2 regions of the Shewanella sp. GutCb genome follow, and region 2 is predicted to be linked to the other one. Evidence: predicted binding sites of a transcription regulator. Region 2 holds the regulator's gene; the other holds the start of a gene.
What was found. Region 2 encodes MetJ, which represses methionine synthesis genes. Its sites were predicted from a motif close to TAGACGTCTAGACGTCTA; they were not measured.
Positions count from the first base shown of each region.

Region 1: the regulator MetJ is predicted to act here: its motif matches at 3,868-3,885, upstream of metH (methionine synthase).

Region 1 is NZ_PJBL01000001.1:219,514-227,943, reverse strand. Features, by position in the region: gene cobT (nicotinate-nucleotide--dimethylbenzimidazole phosphoribosyltransferase) at 1-746, opposite strand, end outside; gene CXF86_RS01000 (FecCD family ABC transporter permease) at 802-1,854, opposite strand; gene CXF86_RS00995 (ABC transporter ATP-binding protein) at 1,847-2,728, opposite strand; cobalamin riboswitch at 2,802-2,958, opposite strand; gene CXF86_RS00990 (histidine phosphatase family protein) at 3,118-3,753, opposite strand; gene metH (methionine synthase) at 3,998-7,756, shown strand; gene CXF86_RS00980 (hypothetical protein) at 7,897-8,430, opposite strand, start outside.
Region 2 is NZ_PJBL01000027.1:2,166-10,595, forward strand. Features, by position in the region: gene CXF86_RS16425 (hypothetical protein) at 1-28, opposite strand, end outside; gene CXF86_RS16430 (conjugal transfer protein TraF) at 659-1,852, shown strand; gene CXF86_RS16435 (sulfite exporter TauE/SafE family protein) at 1,883-2,611, opposite strand; gene metJ (met regulon transcriptional regulator MetJ) at 2,840-3,154, opposite strand; gene metB (cystathionine gamma-synthase) at 3,364-4,524, shown strand; gene CXF86_RS16450 (bifunctional aspartate kinase/homoserine dehydrogenase II) at 4,540-6,933, shown strand; gene metF (methylenetetrahydrofolate reductase) at 7,213-8,103, shown strand; gene CXF86_RS16460 (hypothetical protein) at 8,252-8,430, shown strand, end outside.

The DNA.
Region 1 (8,430 bases), on a different contig from region 2:
TCGGCTGCGGCCAAAATTGCCCCCGTCATCTGCACAATTTCAAAGCCACCGATACAAGCCAACACCTGCATTGGATCGTCAAGCTCGCTGTGATGTAATAGCATCGCTTGCTCAACGAGCATCTGCTTGCGTTTAAATGTCGACGCATCAATCCCAGTACCACGCCCTACACATTCAGCCGCCGGAATTCCGGTTAACACCGACATAATCGCGGCTGCAGAAGAGGTGTTACCTATCCCCATCTCGCCCAGCGCAATTAAGTTACAGCCATTTTCATGGTGCAGCTGAATACGCGCCGTCGCCATGTCAAAGCCTTGCTTCACGGCGCCAAGCGTCATGGCTGCACGTTTATGGATAGGCCCAGTTCCCGCACCTAAACGTTGATCAATAACACCGCTGTCGCGATCAAATGGCTGTAAAACGCCACAGTCAATCACCTCAAGATCTAGGCCCACTTGGCGAGTAAATACATTTATCGCGGCGCCGCCGGCCATAAAGTTTCTCACCATTTGGCAGGTCACTTCACTTGGCGCTATCGATACACCAGAATTAGCAATACCGTGGTCGGCTGCAAATACAATCAACTTAGGATTAGTGATGCTGGGACTATCTTTACCGAGCACTTTTGCAATCTGTAATGCAAGCGCCTCTAGATCACCAAGCGCGCCAAGGGGCTTGGTTTTCGTGTCAATCTTGTGTTGAATTTCGGCATCAAATTCTGCACTCAATGGCTTAATATTAAACATCTAATCTTATACTCCCATCATCCCGAACAAGGACAAATTAATACAACGGCCCAGCTTAAATCCGCTTTGCACTGCGGCCGCCTAAAATAAATAGGAAAAATACGCTACCCATCACCGAGGTGATAATGCCCACTGGTAGCTCTTGGTAACTCAATAAAGTCCGCGCTAATACATCAACCCACACCATAAATAATCCGCCAACCGCGGCGGTAAGCAATAGCGGATATCTTCCTGGAAACAGTAATCGTACTGTGTGTGGCACCATCAAACCGATAAAACCAATGCCACCACAATTGGCGACTAAAATGGCGGTGATGAGTGAACACAGTAGCAACATCGATAAACGCAATCGTCCTACGTTAATCCCTAACGTATGCGCGGTTTCATCCCCCGCACGCATCGCCACAATTTGACGTTTAAAAAGCAGAATAATCACAGTACATACCGACACAATAATCGCCGGTAATATCAATCCAAACCAACTGGCTTTAGCAAAGCTGCCTAAGCTCCAAAACAGCACCGAAGCGGCAGCTTGAGGGCTTGAAAAATACAGCAACAGACTCGCCATCGCGCCAAACATAAAGGATATCGCCACCCCAGAGAGCAGCATACGCTCAACCTGAGTCGTTAAATTGCGGCCACATAAACTGAGCACCATTAATACCGACAGGCTAGCGCCGATAAATGCGCCCAACGGCAAGCTCAGCCACAATATGCTCTGACTAAAAAGGGTTAGTACCACTACCGCGCCAAATGATGCGCCAGAAGAGATGCCAAATAGATAGGGGTCGGCTAACGGATTACGGGTCACGGTTTGCAGTACGCTGCCGGCAATCGACAATCCTGCCCCCGCAATAAACGCCAATATTACTCGCGGTAATCTCAGTTCCCACACAATGCGTTCGGTCACGCCCATGGAGCCACCCATTCCAAAAATCTTATGGCTGAAGACCTGCAACACATCGCCACTGGTAATACTTGCGGCGCCAAAACTGGTTGCCGCGAACGGGGTGATTAACCCCAGCAACAGCAAGCCAGACAGCAGCAATACATCAAGTGGCTGTTTCCAACCCGTCGCCTGCGGAGCCACTCCTAATGACCTAGGCATCAGTTGTTCCTTTATCTACGGTCACTGAATGAGTCACTGCACTCGCAACGGCTTTTGCTTCAGCGGCCGATATAACGTCACTGCGGGTATAACCATAAAAGTAACTAATCAAAGGATTACCATGTTGCGGATGGGCTTTAACTTCGCAGCACACATCAAATACCTCACCAATACGTTGTTCAGTCAACACCGCTTTGGGCGTCCCTTTTGCCAAGCAGCGGCCCTTATCAAGCAGCAATAACTCATCGCAAAGCGCACTCGCTAAATTGAGATCATGAATAGAGGTGATCACGGTAATATTAAGCGTGTGCAGTAGCTCTAATGTTTGGATTTGATAACGAATATCGAGGTGATTGGTGGGCTCATCTAATATAAGCAGTTGTGGTCGCTGTACTATTGCACGAGCAATTAATGCACGCTGCTTTTCACCGCCAGATAGGCTTTCATACGCTTGATGCGCTTTATGCGTTAAGCCGACTTTAACCAGCGCCTGCGTCACCACTTGGCGATCGCTGGCATTGGTAAATTCAAAGGCGCCCTTATGCGGTGTTAACCCGAGGCTAACCAACTGAGTGGTTGTCATCTCAAAGTGATGTGGCATGTCTTGCAGCACCACGGCAATTTGCTTGGCAAATGCTTTGGCAGATAACACAGAGATATCTTCACCAAACAGCTGAATGTGGCCAGTGGTCGGTTTAATAAAACGATATAGGCAGCGCAGCAGACTCGACTTACCCGCGCCATTAGGGCCAATAATGCCCAGCATCTGCCCTTTCGCTAAACTAAAATTGATGTCAGACAAAATGGCTTGGCCATTTAACTGCCAGCCTAAACCGCTCACTGCCAGTACTGTTTCTAATGCCTGCTTAGACATTGAATAAACCATAAAACATTATTGAATAAACTCCCTTGAGACGCCCGCTCAAGTTGTTATCTAGTGTGAAGTGCTTATCTATCAAAAGTTAGGCTGGTATCTGACTTGAGGGCTAAAATATTGCTCTAGCGCTCATACAGTTGCGGGTACAGTCCGGACTATTAGCTTGTATTGCTTAAACTACCGGTTCCCAATTGATGCGGTTAAGCACCTAACTTGATGACTCGTTCTTAATGACCCACTTAATAAGTGTGTTCTCTAGCGTATTTTTACGCGAGTATCACGCAGTTTACCACGCTCACCCAAATAGTAATTGAACTTGATCAATTACTATTTGGCTGATGGCTCAATTTCCATGCTATTGCATCAAACTTATCCCATATAAGTCGCTATTCCAGCCCCCAATTAAGGCTTAAGTGCCGTTGCTCGCCATCATGCAATACATCAATCACCACGGTTGCGGCATAGGGCAGTTTCAACGCGCTGTAGATCCCCGCGCACTGTTTTAATTGCAACGATTTTGCCATTAAGTGCCTGATCACGCCGCCATGAGTCACTAATACAATCACCTTACCTTGGTGCTGCTCAACGAGTGACCGCCACGCAGTATCAATTCTAGCTTCAAAGACCTGCATCGTCTCGCCATTGGGCGGAGTATGTTGCCAAGGGTTAGCCCAATAAGCATCAAGCTCGCTACTATACTGCTGATAAAGTGCGCTAAAAGATTGGCCATCCCAATCGCCAAAATTGAGCTCCATAAAAGCGGCCTGCTCAATAAAATCGATACCGTACTGCTGTGCAAATATCTTCGCGGGTAAAGCACAACGCAATAGCGGCGAACTGACCACCAGATCCGCTATCTTGTTTTGCGCCGCGACCCCGGTTTTGCTTGTTAACAGCCTCGATATAGCCCTATTTAGCTGCTCTTTTCCGGCTAAATTCAGCATGACGTCGGTATGACCGCGTAAAATATTACCACCTTCACAAGCACCGTGCCGCAGTAAAACCACTCTAGTATTTTGCATTGAAATATTCCACATATTTTATTTATCAGTGACTTACATAAAAAATATCATCAATTCACACTGAAAAACTATCAACTTTTAGTACTTGCACTTCTGACATCGACTCACGTATTATGGACGTCTATACGTATAAATGTCCAAACAAAATAATGTCACGCAAGTATCGCAAATACTTAACTGATAAACACGGACAACGTTTACTGAAATTTATATTTTGCGACTCTGTAATTGGTAGGAATATTCTATGGCAACACGTACCCCAACAACTGCCCCGCATACTCAAGACACGGCTAAAAAAGTGCTAGCGGTGCTAACCCAAAAATTACAGCAAGAGATCCTGCTGCTTGATGGTGCAATGGGCACCATGATCCAAGATCGCAAATTTGAAGAGGAAGACTTTCGCGGCGAACCATTTAAAGACTGGCATTGCGATGTAAAGGGCAACAATGACATGTTGGTGCTCACTCAGTCAGCTGCGATTAAGCAGATCCATAAAGATTATTTATTGGCTGGCTCCGACATCATTGAAACCAATACCTTCAATGCAACCCGTATTGCCATGGCTGACTACGACATGCAGGAGCATTCAGCCGCGATAAACTTAGCCGGAGCGCGCCTTGCCCGAGAAGCGGCCAATGAAGTTGAAGCAGAAACAGGTCGCCAATGTTTTGTGGCGGGTGTACTCGGCCCAACCAACCGCACTTGTTCAATCAGCCCCGATGTCAACGATCCCGGCTACCGTAACGTCAGTTTTGACGAGCTGGTTGAAGCCTATGTTGAATCGATAGATGCCCTCATCGCTGGCGGCGCGGATATCATTATGGTTGAGACCATTTTCGATACCCTTAACGCCAAAGCCGCACTGTTTGCCATTGAAACCGTATACGACACTCAAGGTTTCCGCCTGCCAATCATGATCTCAGGCACCATCACCGATGCATCAGGGCGTACCTTAACCGGACAAACCACCGAAGCCTTTTACAACTCACTGCGCCATGTTAAGCCACTATCGATTGGTCTTAACTGTGCATTAGGGCCAAAAGAGCTGCGCGCTTATGTCGAAGAGCTATCAAAAATCTCTGAATGCTATGTGTCGGCGCACCCTAATGCCGGTCTACCCAACGAATTTGGCGGCTACGATGAAACCCCAGAGCAGATGGCAGAAGTCATTGAAGAGTGGGCTGAAGAGGGCTTTTTAAACATTATTGGCGGTTGCTGCGGCAGCACGCCAGAGCATATCCGCGCTATCCGTGATGCCGTGATTAGGCATGACGCCCGCGTACTACCAGACATCGCAGTGGCTTGCCGTTTATCAGGGCTTGAGCCGCTGACCATTGATGAAAACTCGCTGTTTTTAAACGTCGGTGAGCGTACCAACGTCACTGGTTCTGCCAAATTTTTGCGGCTGATTAAAACTGGCGAATATGAAGAAGCCCTCAGTGTTGCCCGCGAGCAAGTCGAGAGCGGCGCACAGATCATCGATATCAACATGGATGAAGGCATGCTCGATGGTGCCGAGATGATGCACAAATTCCTCAACCTTATCGCCTCTGAGCCCGACATATCACGGGTGCCGATCATGATCGACTCCTCTAAGTGGGAAGTGATTGAAGCCGGGCTTAAGTGTATTCAGGGTAAAGGCATCGTTAATTCCATCTCCCTTAAAGAGGGCGAAGCCAAGTTTATCCAGCAAGCCACCTTAGTCAAACGCTATGGCGCCGCGGCAATTATCATGGCGTTCGATGAACAGGGCCAAGCCGACACTAAAGCGCGTAAAATTGAAATTTGTACCCGCGCCTATCGCGTGCTGGTCGATAAAGTGGGCTTTCCGCCAGAAGATATTATCTTCGACCCCAACATTTTTGCCATCGCCACCGGGATTGAAGAGCACGACAACTACGCCGTCGACTTTATTGAAGCGACAGCCGAAATCAAACGCACCCTGCCCCATGCCATGATCTCCGGCGGTGTGTCGAATGTGTCATTCTCGTTCAGGGGTAACAATCCAGTGCGCGAAGCCATTCACGCCGTGTTCCTCTATCACGCTATTCAAGCGGGCATGGACATGGGGATTGTTAACGCCGGTCAGCTGGCAATTTATGATGATATTGATCCCGAGTTAAAGGAGAGAGTCGAGGCCATAGTGCAAAACCTACCTTGCACTGCACTCGATGCCAACGGTGAACTGACCAACAACACCGAACTGCTGTTAGAAGTTGCCGAAAAGTTTCGTGGTGACGGTAGCCAAGTCGCTAAGAAAGAAGATTTAGAGTGGCGTAGCTGGGACGTGAACAAACGTCTGTCTCATGCGCTGGTTAAAGGCATTACTGACTTTATCGATGAAGACACCGAAGAGGCTCGAGCCGCTGCCACGCGCCCACTGGATGTCATTGAAGGTGCCTTGATGGACGGCATGAACGTGGTTGGCGACCTGTTTGGCTCCGGCAAGATGTTCCTGCCACAAGTGGTCAAATCTGCCCGCGTAATGAAAAAAGCAGTCGCGTACCTTAACCCCTATATCGAACTCGAGAAAACCCCTGGGCAGTCAAACGGTAAGATCTTAATGGTCACCGTAAAAGGTGATGTGCACGATATCGGCAAGAACATTGTCGGCGTGGTATTAGCCTGTAACGGCTATGAAGTCATTGATTTAGGCGTAATGGTGCCGGTTGAGAAGATCATCGATGTCGCCGTGCGTGAAAACGTCGACATCATCGGCATGTCAGGGCTCATTACCCCGAGTCTCGACGAAATGGTGCATAACGTTAAAGCCTTCCATAAAGCGGGCTTAACCATACCGTCGATTATTGGTGGCGCAACTTGCTCTAAAATCCATACTGCGGTCAAGATTGCGCCGCATGCACCGACAGGCGCCATCTATATCGCCGATGCTTCACGCGCCGTGCCTATGGTGTCGAAGCTGATTAATAACCAAACGCGTCAAGCCACTATCGACGCGGCGTATCAAGAATATGACGTGATGCGCGAAAAGCGCCTGTCACAAACCAAACGTAAGATCATCACCTCCATTGAAGCGGCGCGTGAAAATCGCTGTCAGCATGACTGGGAAAACTACACCCCGTTTGTGCCTAACGTCCTTGGCCGTCAAGTGTTTGATGACTATCCGTTAGAGGATTTAGTGGCACGTATCGACTGGACGCCATTTTTCCGCAGCTGGGAGTTACACGGTCATTTCCCGCAAATATTAACCGATAAGGTGGTTGGCGAAGAGGCGACTAAGCTATTTGCCGATGGCAAAGCCATGCTTAAACAGATCATCGATGAAAAGTGGCTCACCGCTAAAGCGGTTATCGGCCTGTTTCCAGCCAATACCGTTAACCATGACGACATTGAACTTTACACCGATGAGACGCGCACCGAGCTTGAGCTAACCACTCATCACCTGCGGATGCAGATTGAACGCGTCGGCAACGACAACTTCTGTCTGTCTGACTTTGTCGCGCCAAAAGACAGCGGCGTGGCCGATTACATGGGCGGCTTTGCCGTCACGACAGGTCATGGCATTGACGAGCATGTCGCCCGTTTTGAAGCAGATCACGATGACTACAGCGCCATCATGCTCAAATGCTTGGCTGACCGTTTAGCCGAAGCCTTTGCCGAGCGTATGCATGAGCGAGTACGTAAAGAGTTTTGGGGTTATGCAAGCGACGAGGTACTCGATAACGAGTCGCTTATTCGTGAAAAGTACAAAGGTATTCGTCCTGCACCAGGCTACCCCGCTTGCCCAGATCACACTGAGAAAGGCTTGCTGTGGGATTTACTCAAGCCTGACGAGACTATCAACCTTAACATCACCGAAAGCTATGCCATGTTCCCAACCGCAGCGGTATCGGGTTGGTACTTTGCCCATCCTAAGTCGCGTTACTTTGGCGTGACCAATATTGGCCGCGATCAGGTTGAGGATTATGCTGAGCGTAAGGGGATGAGTATTGAGGATACGGAGAGGTGGTTGGCACCAGTGTTGGATTATGATCCAGAGTAATTTCGGAGCGAGTCTAGAACCTCAAAGCAACCCGTTTGCTATGGGGCTCTAGGCTAGCAATAAACGCCCTCACATCATCACTTCTCCTGCATACGAAATCCACTAAGGAAAAACCTAGCTATGCACTCCTGCGCCATAAACTAAGAAAAGTTACTCATGCAAGAGTCAATTTTCAAAGAGGTATTATTAGTTAATAGTAGTGCCTTATATTGATTAATATTTCTTTCAACTTGATGCAGTAATCCTTCGGCTCCTTTTGCTGCCGAACTCTCATAAACCAAAGGTACCATCGTGAGTTCATGAGCCTGCGTCTGTGCATCGATGAACTGCAGCTGAGACCAAAATAAATTCGAAATCAGGTGAAAAAGGCAGCTACCGATACCAAGATGACGGAACTCCGGTACGACGTAGGCATACAATAAATAGCAGCAAACACCAACATGCCTCTCATCACTGGGTTGACCATCCGTATACCAAGAGTCGAGCAAGCCAACATTAAAGGTCACAAATGCCACTGGTGTTTGCTTCTTCTCCTCTAAAAAAGCCACTAATTGATATTGTCTTTGATGCCTATTTCGCGATATAGGGTTAACAGATACAAGATTTTTAAATATCTCATGGCTGACTAATTGGTTATCTTTACTTTTGGCACAAAAATACCGTTGTAAGTCAGC
Region 2 (8,430 bases):
CGAACTGAGATTTCATGATTAGATGCATAGTCACTCCTGTTTTTAACAGCGTGTTGGCTAGGTTAAGTGCAACATTAACCTATTTATGTAGACTCACAGCGGTGCTCAAAAGTTTCCCCTATTGTTCAATATAGATGATTTTTGTTCAATTGCTGTGTTTATTATATTAAGCCCATTAGTTGATAGAATTAGTTAAGGCTTTGCTTTAACTAATATTGATGACCACTGTGGCAACCGTTTATCAACGAAGTGAGCTTGGAAAATGTCTGTAGGCTATTTATTGAGACTAACGATGGCATTGTTAACATTATTTTAGGGACTAGATTTAATGATCACAGTCATCAGTTTCAGTGCCTATTTGGTCGAGTCCTTCGACATTTAGGTGAGGGCACTGCGCTAATTAAATAAATCACTGGAATCGTTTGCTTAATGAGGAGATAAGTCAGTAAAAATCGCTCTTTACTGCAAGTGATTGAAGATATTTGAATACTTGGATGAAACTTTGGTAATAAAAATGTTGTTTTAAGGTTAACTTTTTATCCCATAGTTGTTTTTTTTGGCTTAGAATAACTCTAATAAGAAAAAACAATTTAAGACCTTTTTTCGATTTGGGCCGTATTGGTGTTAAAGCGTTAAGGACATAAAAAGGGCGGAATGGATGAAACTACGTAAATTAGCGCTATTGTGTGCATTAATCCCCAGCTTTTTTGCCTATTCAGGGCAAGAGTATTATGAGGCTCGTAGCGATGCGATGGGCGGCGCAGGTGTTGCATCATCTAATAATGAGGGGGCTGCATTCGTCAATCCTGCTCTTCTCGGTTTAAATGCGCACAAAGATAACTCAGCTGTATTACTGATGCCGGTATTGGGTGTTGATATGGCCGACAGCGACAACATGATTGATAAATTCGACTCTCTTATTAGCTCCTATGATGGTTTAGCCGCAGCCATAGATGCAGGTAATAGTGCCAATATTGATGTTTACAGAGATGATTTGATCCTCGATTTAGAATCACTAAAAGGCACATCAGCTTATGCCAGTGCTGGTCTTGGCTTTAGCGTGGCCATTCCGCATCAAAGAATGCCAATGGCCATTTTCTATAAAAGTTATGTTAGCGCCGTTGGTGTTGCCGACATTGCTCAATCTGATATTGATGCGCTGGCGAATTTAGATGCCAATAATCCGCCTGCAGTGACAGACTTAGCGTCAAGTGGTCAAGTTATTGGAGGCGCTGTTTCTGATTTAGGTATTGCGTTAAGTTTCCCGCTTTCTATCGTTAATATGCCGATCTCTGTCGGTATATCACCTAAGTTCCAACGCATTGACACTTATAACTATCGCGCTAGCGCGAACAACTTCTCTGCCAGCGACTTTGATGATGTTGAATATCGTAACGATGAAACCAGTTTCAATGTCGATGTCGGTGTGGCTATTGAACCTATCAACGGCTTAGTCTTTGGTTTATCAGGTCGAAATTTGATTAGCCAAGATGTCGATACCATTGAAGTTGAAGGGCAAAAGTTTACCTACCGTGTTGAGCCTTTAGTTACCGCGGGTGTTGCTTATGACTGGAGGCGATTAACGGTCACTACCGATGTTGATTTAATTGAGAATAAGAAGTTTAAAGAACTTGATGGCACCCAATATTGGCGCGTAGGAGGCGAAGTACGTGCATTTGACTGGATGTCATTGCGAGTGGGCTATCGTCACGACATGAAAGATTCAACGGCTAACATTTATTCTATTGGTTCTGGCTTTGCTTTTGGAGAATCATTTTTCCTAGACTTTACTGGGATGTTTGGCAGCGATGAAGCCATCGGTGGCGTATTGCAAACCTCATATCACTTCTAACACGCCATGATTTATCGATTTATAGCTGAGTTAACTGAGTTCGATAACCGATTTAATCGTTAAGATAAGTGCACTGAAACTACATAAAACCAGAGTGAAAGCTCTGGTTTTTTGTTTATCGACTCTGCCTACCAATCTGCCTGCAACGGCATAGCCCAATATGACTGAGGGCAATAGCATTAACGATGCCCACAAATGCTCAAGCTTTAGCAGCCCTGCAAACCCCAAAATGGTCAAAGCAATCATTGAGCTGAAAATAAAGAAAGCTGAAAGGGCTGCTCTAAACTGGCCGGCATCTTTACCTGCGAGTAATATTGCCAACGGCGGACCACCAATGGCGGCAATGTTGCCAAAGACGCCTGAGAGGATCCCAGCAATAAACAGACTTACACGGTTCACAGGGATACTAAACTTCATCAAACTAAAGCCAACGGCGAGCGCAACGATAAGAGCAATTGCCAGCCCTAAAATAGGTTGAGGGGCTATTACGATAAGCGTAGCGCCTAAGATACCGCCAGGAATACGTCCCAGTAGCGCATACTGCAGTCCGTTGAACTCAAGCTGACCACGCTCTCTAAAAAGCGTCAATACAGCGGTAGAGAATCCCATCATAATGACTGATGCTGGCACTAGGGAGGGTTCGATAATATATAACAGCGGACTTGCGATGACAGCTAAACCAAAGCCAATTAAACTCTGTGTTAATGCACCACAAAATATAATGATTGAGGCGAGAATGAGCGTGCTTGGCTCTAACATTTGGCTACCTAGAGGTTGTTAAATTTTCGAGCTTATTTTTTGTTCGAGTCTTTGTAATAAAGAATAATGATTTTATGACAAGGTTTGAGCGAAAGCTCATAACGCATTTTTGTCATAAAAAAATAGCAGCACAGAAACGAACCCGAAGGGCGCGGCTTCTGGTTTTTTACTCGAGCGAATGCAAACAAGGACCGCTTTGCGATCCTTGTTTGCAAATACTGAGCTGGTTTACTCTAGCTCTTCCCACTCAATGCCCATCTCATCCATCAAGCGTTTAACTTCCGCAGGCATGCTATCCGGCCTATCTTTTGATAGATCACCATCATTTGGCAACGGTTGTCCTGTGTAGGCGTGTAGAAACGCTTCACAGAGCAATTCGCTATTGGTGGCATGACGTAAGTTATTCACTTGGCGGCGTGTACGCTCATCGGTAAGCACCTTGAGTACTTTTAAAGGAATAGAGACAGTAATTTTTTTAACTTGCTCATTCTTTTTTCCGTGTTCAGCATATGGGCTGATATAATCGCCGTTCCACTCAGTCATTGACTCACCTGTAATTTTTAAATGCGGGGCAGATTTTAACCTCTTATGCAGCACAGTCAAATTATTGCCTCTATTTTATGACAAATGCAAATAGATTTCTAAATGCTTAGACGTCTAAACGGCTAAACTGGTTGACTAGGGTGAATTGCTTAGGTACATTTAGACGTCCAGACATCCCTAGTAAGAAAATATAGCAAGAGGAGTAGTACATGACCGAGCGTAAACTAGCCACTGTAGCTGTACGCCAAGGCATTGAGTCCGATACCCAACACGGTGCGGTTGTACCCCCGATCTATCTTTCTACCAATTATTCTTTTGATGGCCACAAAAATCCAAGAGATTTCGATTATAGCCGCTCAGGCAATCCCACTCGGTCAATCTTGGGTGACGCTATTGCTGAGCTCGAAAAAGGCTGTACTGGCGTTGTGACTTGCACTGGGATGGCTGCAATCACCTTAGCCACCAGTTTACTTGGGCCAGATGATTTGTTGGTGGTACCTCATGATTGTTATGGCGGTAGTTATCGTCTATTTACCAATCTTGCTAAGAAAGGCCAGTTTAAACTTGAAGTGGTTGATCAAACCGATGCAGCGGCATTGGCGACAGCCATTGCTAACAAACCTAAGATGGTGTGGCTAGAAACACCGTCAAATCCATTGTTACGGGTTGTTGATATCACGGCGATCAGTGCTGCCAGCCATGAAGTTGGCGCGCTTGTTGTGGTTGATAACACCTTTCTATCGCCCATCTTGCAACAGCCTCTGCTGTTGGGTGCGGATATTGTTATTCACTCGACCACAAAATATATCAATGGCCACAGTGATGTTGTCGGCGGTGCCGTGGTGGCGAAAGATGCTGAACTGGGCGAATTATTGCATTGGTGGTCAAATACCTTGGGGCTTACCGGCGGTGCATTTGATAGTTATCTAACATTGCGCGGAATTCGAACACTTGCAGTGAGAATTCGTGAACATCAGGCGAATGCGCAGCGGATCCTTGCTACTCTTACCCGTCATAGCGCGGTAGAGAAAGTGTATTACCCCGGCCTTAAAGATCACCCTGGTCATGAAATTGCTGCCAAGCAGCAAAAAGGCTTTGGTGCCATGCTCAGCTTTGAGCTAAAAGGCGGGGAGGAACAGTTAGTCGCTTTCTTAAAAAATCTTAATTATTTCTCTGTTGCAGAAAGCCTCGGAGGAGTAGAAAGTCTAGTGGCCGTGCCTGCAACCATGACGCATCGAGCGATGGATCCTGAGGCACGCGCACAAGCAGGGGTTAAAGACACCCTTATTCGTCTTTCAGTTGGTATTGAAGATGCTGACGATCTTGTTGCCGATATTGAAGCTGCACTCAATGCAGCTGTCGTTTGTTAATTAAAGGGGTTTAAGATGGCACGCTGTCACTTACATAAATTTGGTGGCTCCAGTTTAGCTGACGCAGACTGCTATCGTCGCGTTGCACATATTCTCCTGACTCATGGTAACAGTGACGATCTTGTCGTGGTTTCTGCGGCAGGAAAAAGCACTAACTTTCTGTATCGATTACTTGAGCTGAGCACGACTCAGCAGTTATGGCAGGAAGAGCTACAAATACTCATTAGTTTTCAACAAAAGCTGATCGAACAGTTATTGTCGAATGAGCAAGCTCGCTCGCTTAGAGAGCGACTATCAAACGATAAAGCGCAACTGATCAGCTTGTTGTCTATAGAATCTATCAACGATTACCAAAGTAGCCAAGTGGTGAGTTTTGGTGAGCGCTGGTCGTCCCGTTTACTGGCGGCGTTATTACGAGAGTCTGGTGTGGCTGCATCTGATGTTGATGCGCGTACCTTACTGATCGCAGATGAAGGCGCAGTGCCACAGATCCGCTTGCAAGACTCGCGTCAAAGAGTGCAAACACTCATTGCAGCTCATCCAAATGAACGACTCATTATCACTGGCTTTATTTGTGCCAATGACAAGGGCGATACCTTGTTATTAGGCCGTAATGGCTCTGACTTTAGTGCCACGCTAATTGCCAGTTTGGCGGATATTGAACGGGTAACTATTTGGACCGATGTTGAGGGTGTATTTAACGCCGATCCGAACAAGATTAATGATGCCAAGCTATTGAGCAGCCTATCGTTAGACGAGGCCAATCGTCTGGCGCATTTAGGTTCGCCAGTATTGCACAATCGTACCTTGCAACCCTTGTTTGATACTGAAGTGAGTCTTGCTGTTCGCTCAAGTTATGCATCACATACCGACTTTACGCTGATAGCGCCTAAAAGCTCGTCAGCCAGTGCGCCAGTGGTGACCAATCTAAACCGGGTGTCACTGTTTAACATTCAGTTGAATGGGGCTTTATCTGCATTGTTAAGTTTGCTAACTGATTCAGGGCTTTATCCGCTAGCGCATTGGTCGCTTGCGAAAAAGCGGGTTGAATTAACCGTTACCCTTGAGAATCAGAAGCAAGTTCAAGCGTTGCTCGATGCTAATAACGAAGCGCTCGGTATTACTGATGTTCAAATTAGAGATGATTTCGGTCTGGTTGCGTTAGTGAGTGCCGACGCGGACCTTTATCGTCGTGGTTTTGCTCGATTACTCAGCCGTAATGCTCGCCCGCTGTTTAATGACGGCATGAGCTTGGTGACATTAGTGCCGCAATCGCAGGTGAACTTATTGACTCAAAAAGTGCATCGTCGATGTGCAGGCCCGCGTAAACGTATTGGCGTATTGCTCTTGGGTGTCGGCAATATTGGTGAAGCTTGGATAGAGCTATTTAACGGCGCACGAGCGGCCTTAAATAAAGAGATTGAGGCCAGTGTTGAGCTTGTCGGGCTGGTTAGCTCCCGAAAAGCCTTGATTAGCGATACGGGAATAGCACTGGATTCTTGGAAAACAGTATTTGAGCAAGATGCAACACCTTGGCAGTACAGTCACTTGTTTGATGAGTTACAAGCACTTGAGTGTGATGAAGTTATTGCGCTTGATATCAGTGCCAGCGCCGATCTAACGCTGCAATACCCGGAGTTTTTTGCCCGCGGTATTCATGTTGTCAGTGCCAACAAACTTGCAGGATCTGGACCACTGCCTTTTTATCGCGAGCTAAAACTACAACTGGGTAATCGCCGCTTGTTTTGGCGTTATAACGCCAGCTGTGGTGCCGGACTTCCGATACAACATGCCATTAATGATCTGCATAACAGCGGTGACAGTATAGAAGCGGTCGGTGGCATATTTTCAGGTACCTTATGTTGGTTATTTGAAAACTATGATGCAGTTAAACCCTTCTCTGAGCTGGTGGTTGAAGCGCGAGGATTGGGGATCACAGAGCCCGATCCACGTGATGATTTATCGGGTCGTGATATGCAGCGTAAGTTGCTCATTTTGGCACGTGAAATTGGCTTAGAAATTGAGCTTGAAGATATTGAGCTTAAGTCATTGGTGCCTAAGCATCTTGCCGAGCTACCTTTAGCACAATTTTTGTCACGTATTGATGAGCTTGATGACGATATGCTACAGCAGTATTTAGCTGCAGTTGAGCAAGATAAAGTGCTTAGGTATGTCGCCGCGTTAGATAGAGTTGATGGTAAATTAAAGGCCGAAGTGAGTCTGCAATGGGTTGATAATAGTCATCCGTATGCCAACTTAACGCCGGGCGATAACGTGTTTGTTATTCGCAGCCAGTTCTACCAAGACAATCCACTGATTATTCGTGGGCCTGGAGCCGGAAGACAGGTGACTGCAGCAGCGGTGCAATCTGACTTAGCGCATATTTGCCGAGACTTACTGCAGGAATAATATTGTAAGGCTGATTGAAGCAGCTAAGCGATTAATTAAACAATGCATGTCAGTTACGCTGGCATGCATTTTTTGGTTTTAAGGCCTGCGTATTCGATTTCTATTGGTACATTCTGCTGCTGAATTAGCGGGCTATTTTATTGTCCGAAGAAAAAAACGCACTTGCCTGCTTTTTACACTTGACTTCAATCTCAGTTTCTCTAGTATATGGACATATAGACGTCCAAACGGCTATATTGAAAATGGCTAGACTAACGAGTTGAAGTAGAGGAAATAGAAATGGGCTTTCATCATGCACAACATGCGACATCATTGAACCAGAGCTTATCTGAGCTAAAAGATGATATAAACGTTTCTTTTGAATTCTTCCCGCCTTCGACTCCAGAGATGGAAAAGCTATTGTGGAACTCTATTCGTCGTCTTGAGCCACTTAATCCTAAATTTGTGTCTGTTACTTACGGTGCAAACTCGGGGGTTCGAGATCGTACTCATGGCGTGATTGAACGCATTCAAAAAGAGACTGATTTAGTTGCAGCTCCGCATCTAACATTGGTGGATGCGAGTGATGAAGAACTCAAAGAACTGGCTAAGCATTATTGGAATAGCGGTATTCGTGACATCGTCGCTCTACGTGGCGATTTGCCTGAAGGCAGTGCCAAACCAACACGTTTTGCTAATGATCTCGTTCGTCTGCTACGCTCGGTGGCAGACTTTGATATTTCTGTTGCGGCTTACCCAGAAGTGCATCCTGATGCAAGCAATGCTCAAGCAGATCTTATCCACCTTAAGAAGAAGATCGACGCAGGTGCTAACCGCGCGATTACACAGTTCTTTTTTGATGTTGAATCTTATTTACGTTTCCGTGATCGCTGCGCTGCAGCAGGCATCGATGCTGAAATTGTCCCAGGTATCCTACCAGTGACTAACTTCAACCAAACTAAGCGCTTTGCGGCCATGACTAATGTATCCATTCCAAGCTGGTTACACCGCCAATTTGAAGGCCTTGAAGATGATGCGACAACCCGTCAGATGGTCGGAGCCAACGTAGCGATTGATATGGTTAAAGTCTTATCTCGAGAAGGGGTTAAAGATTTCCATTTCTATACGCTGAACCGTGCAGAACTGACTTATGCGATATGCCACACTCTTGGTGTTCGCCCTGGTAAATAAACAAATCCTCTTTAGTCAGCGAGAATAAACCAATAGCCTACTTGTTAGGTTGTTGGTTTTTTTGTTTATTGAACCTATTTAGATTAAGGTTATTTAGATAAGAGGATATTTTAAGCTAGCATTATGTATTTCAAAGGAAAGGTAGATTATGGATAATCAAGCGAAGGATCTGGCCGTTTTTTGCGCACTATTCTATTTGGCTGGCTGTCAGGGAGTGCAGTTTCAAAGTAATGTCACGCCTGAATATGTCGGAGACACGCTTAAAGCCACAAAAGTTGTAGAGTACTCGGTAGAAGACATTTACAGTTTCGATTCACAAATGATTGG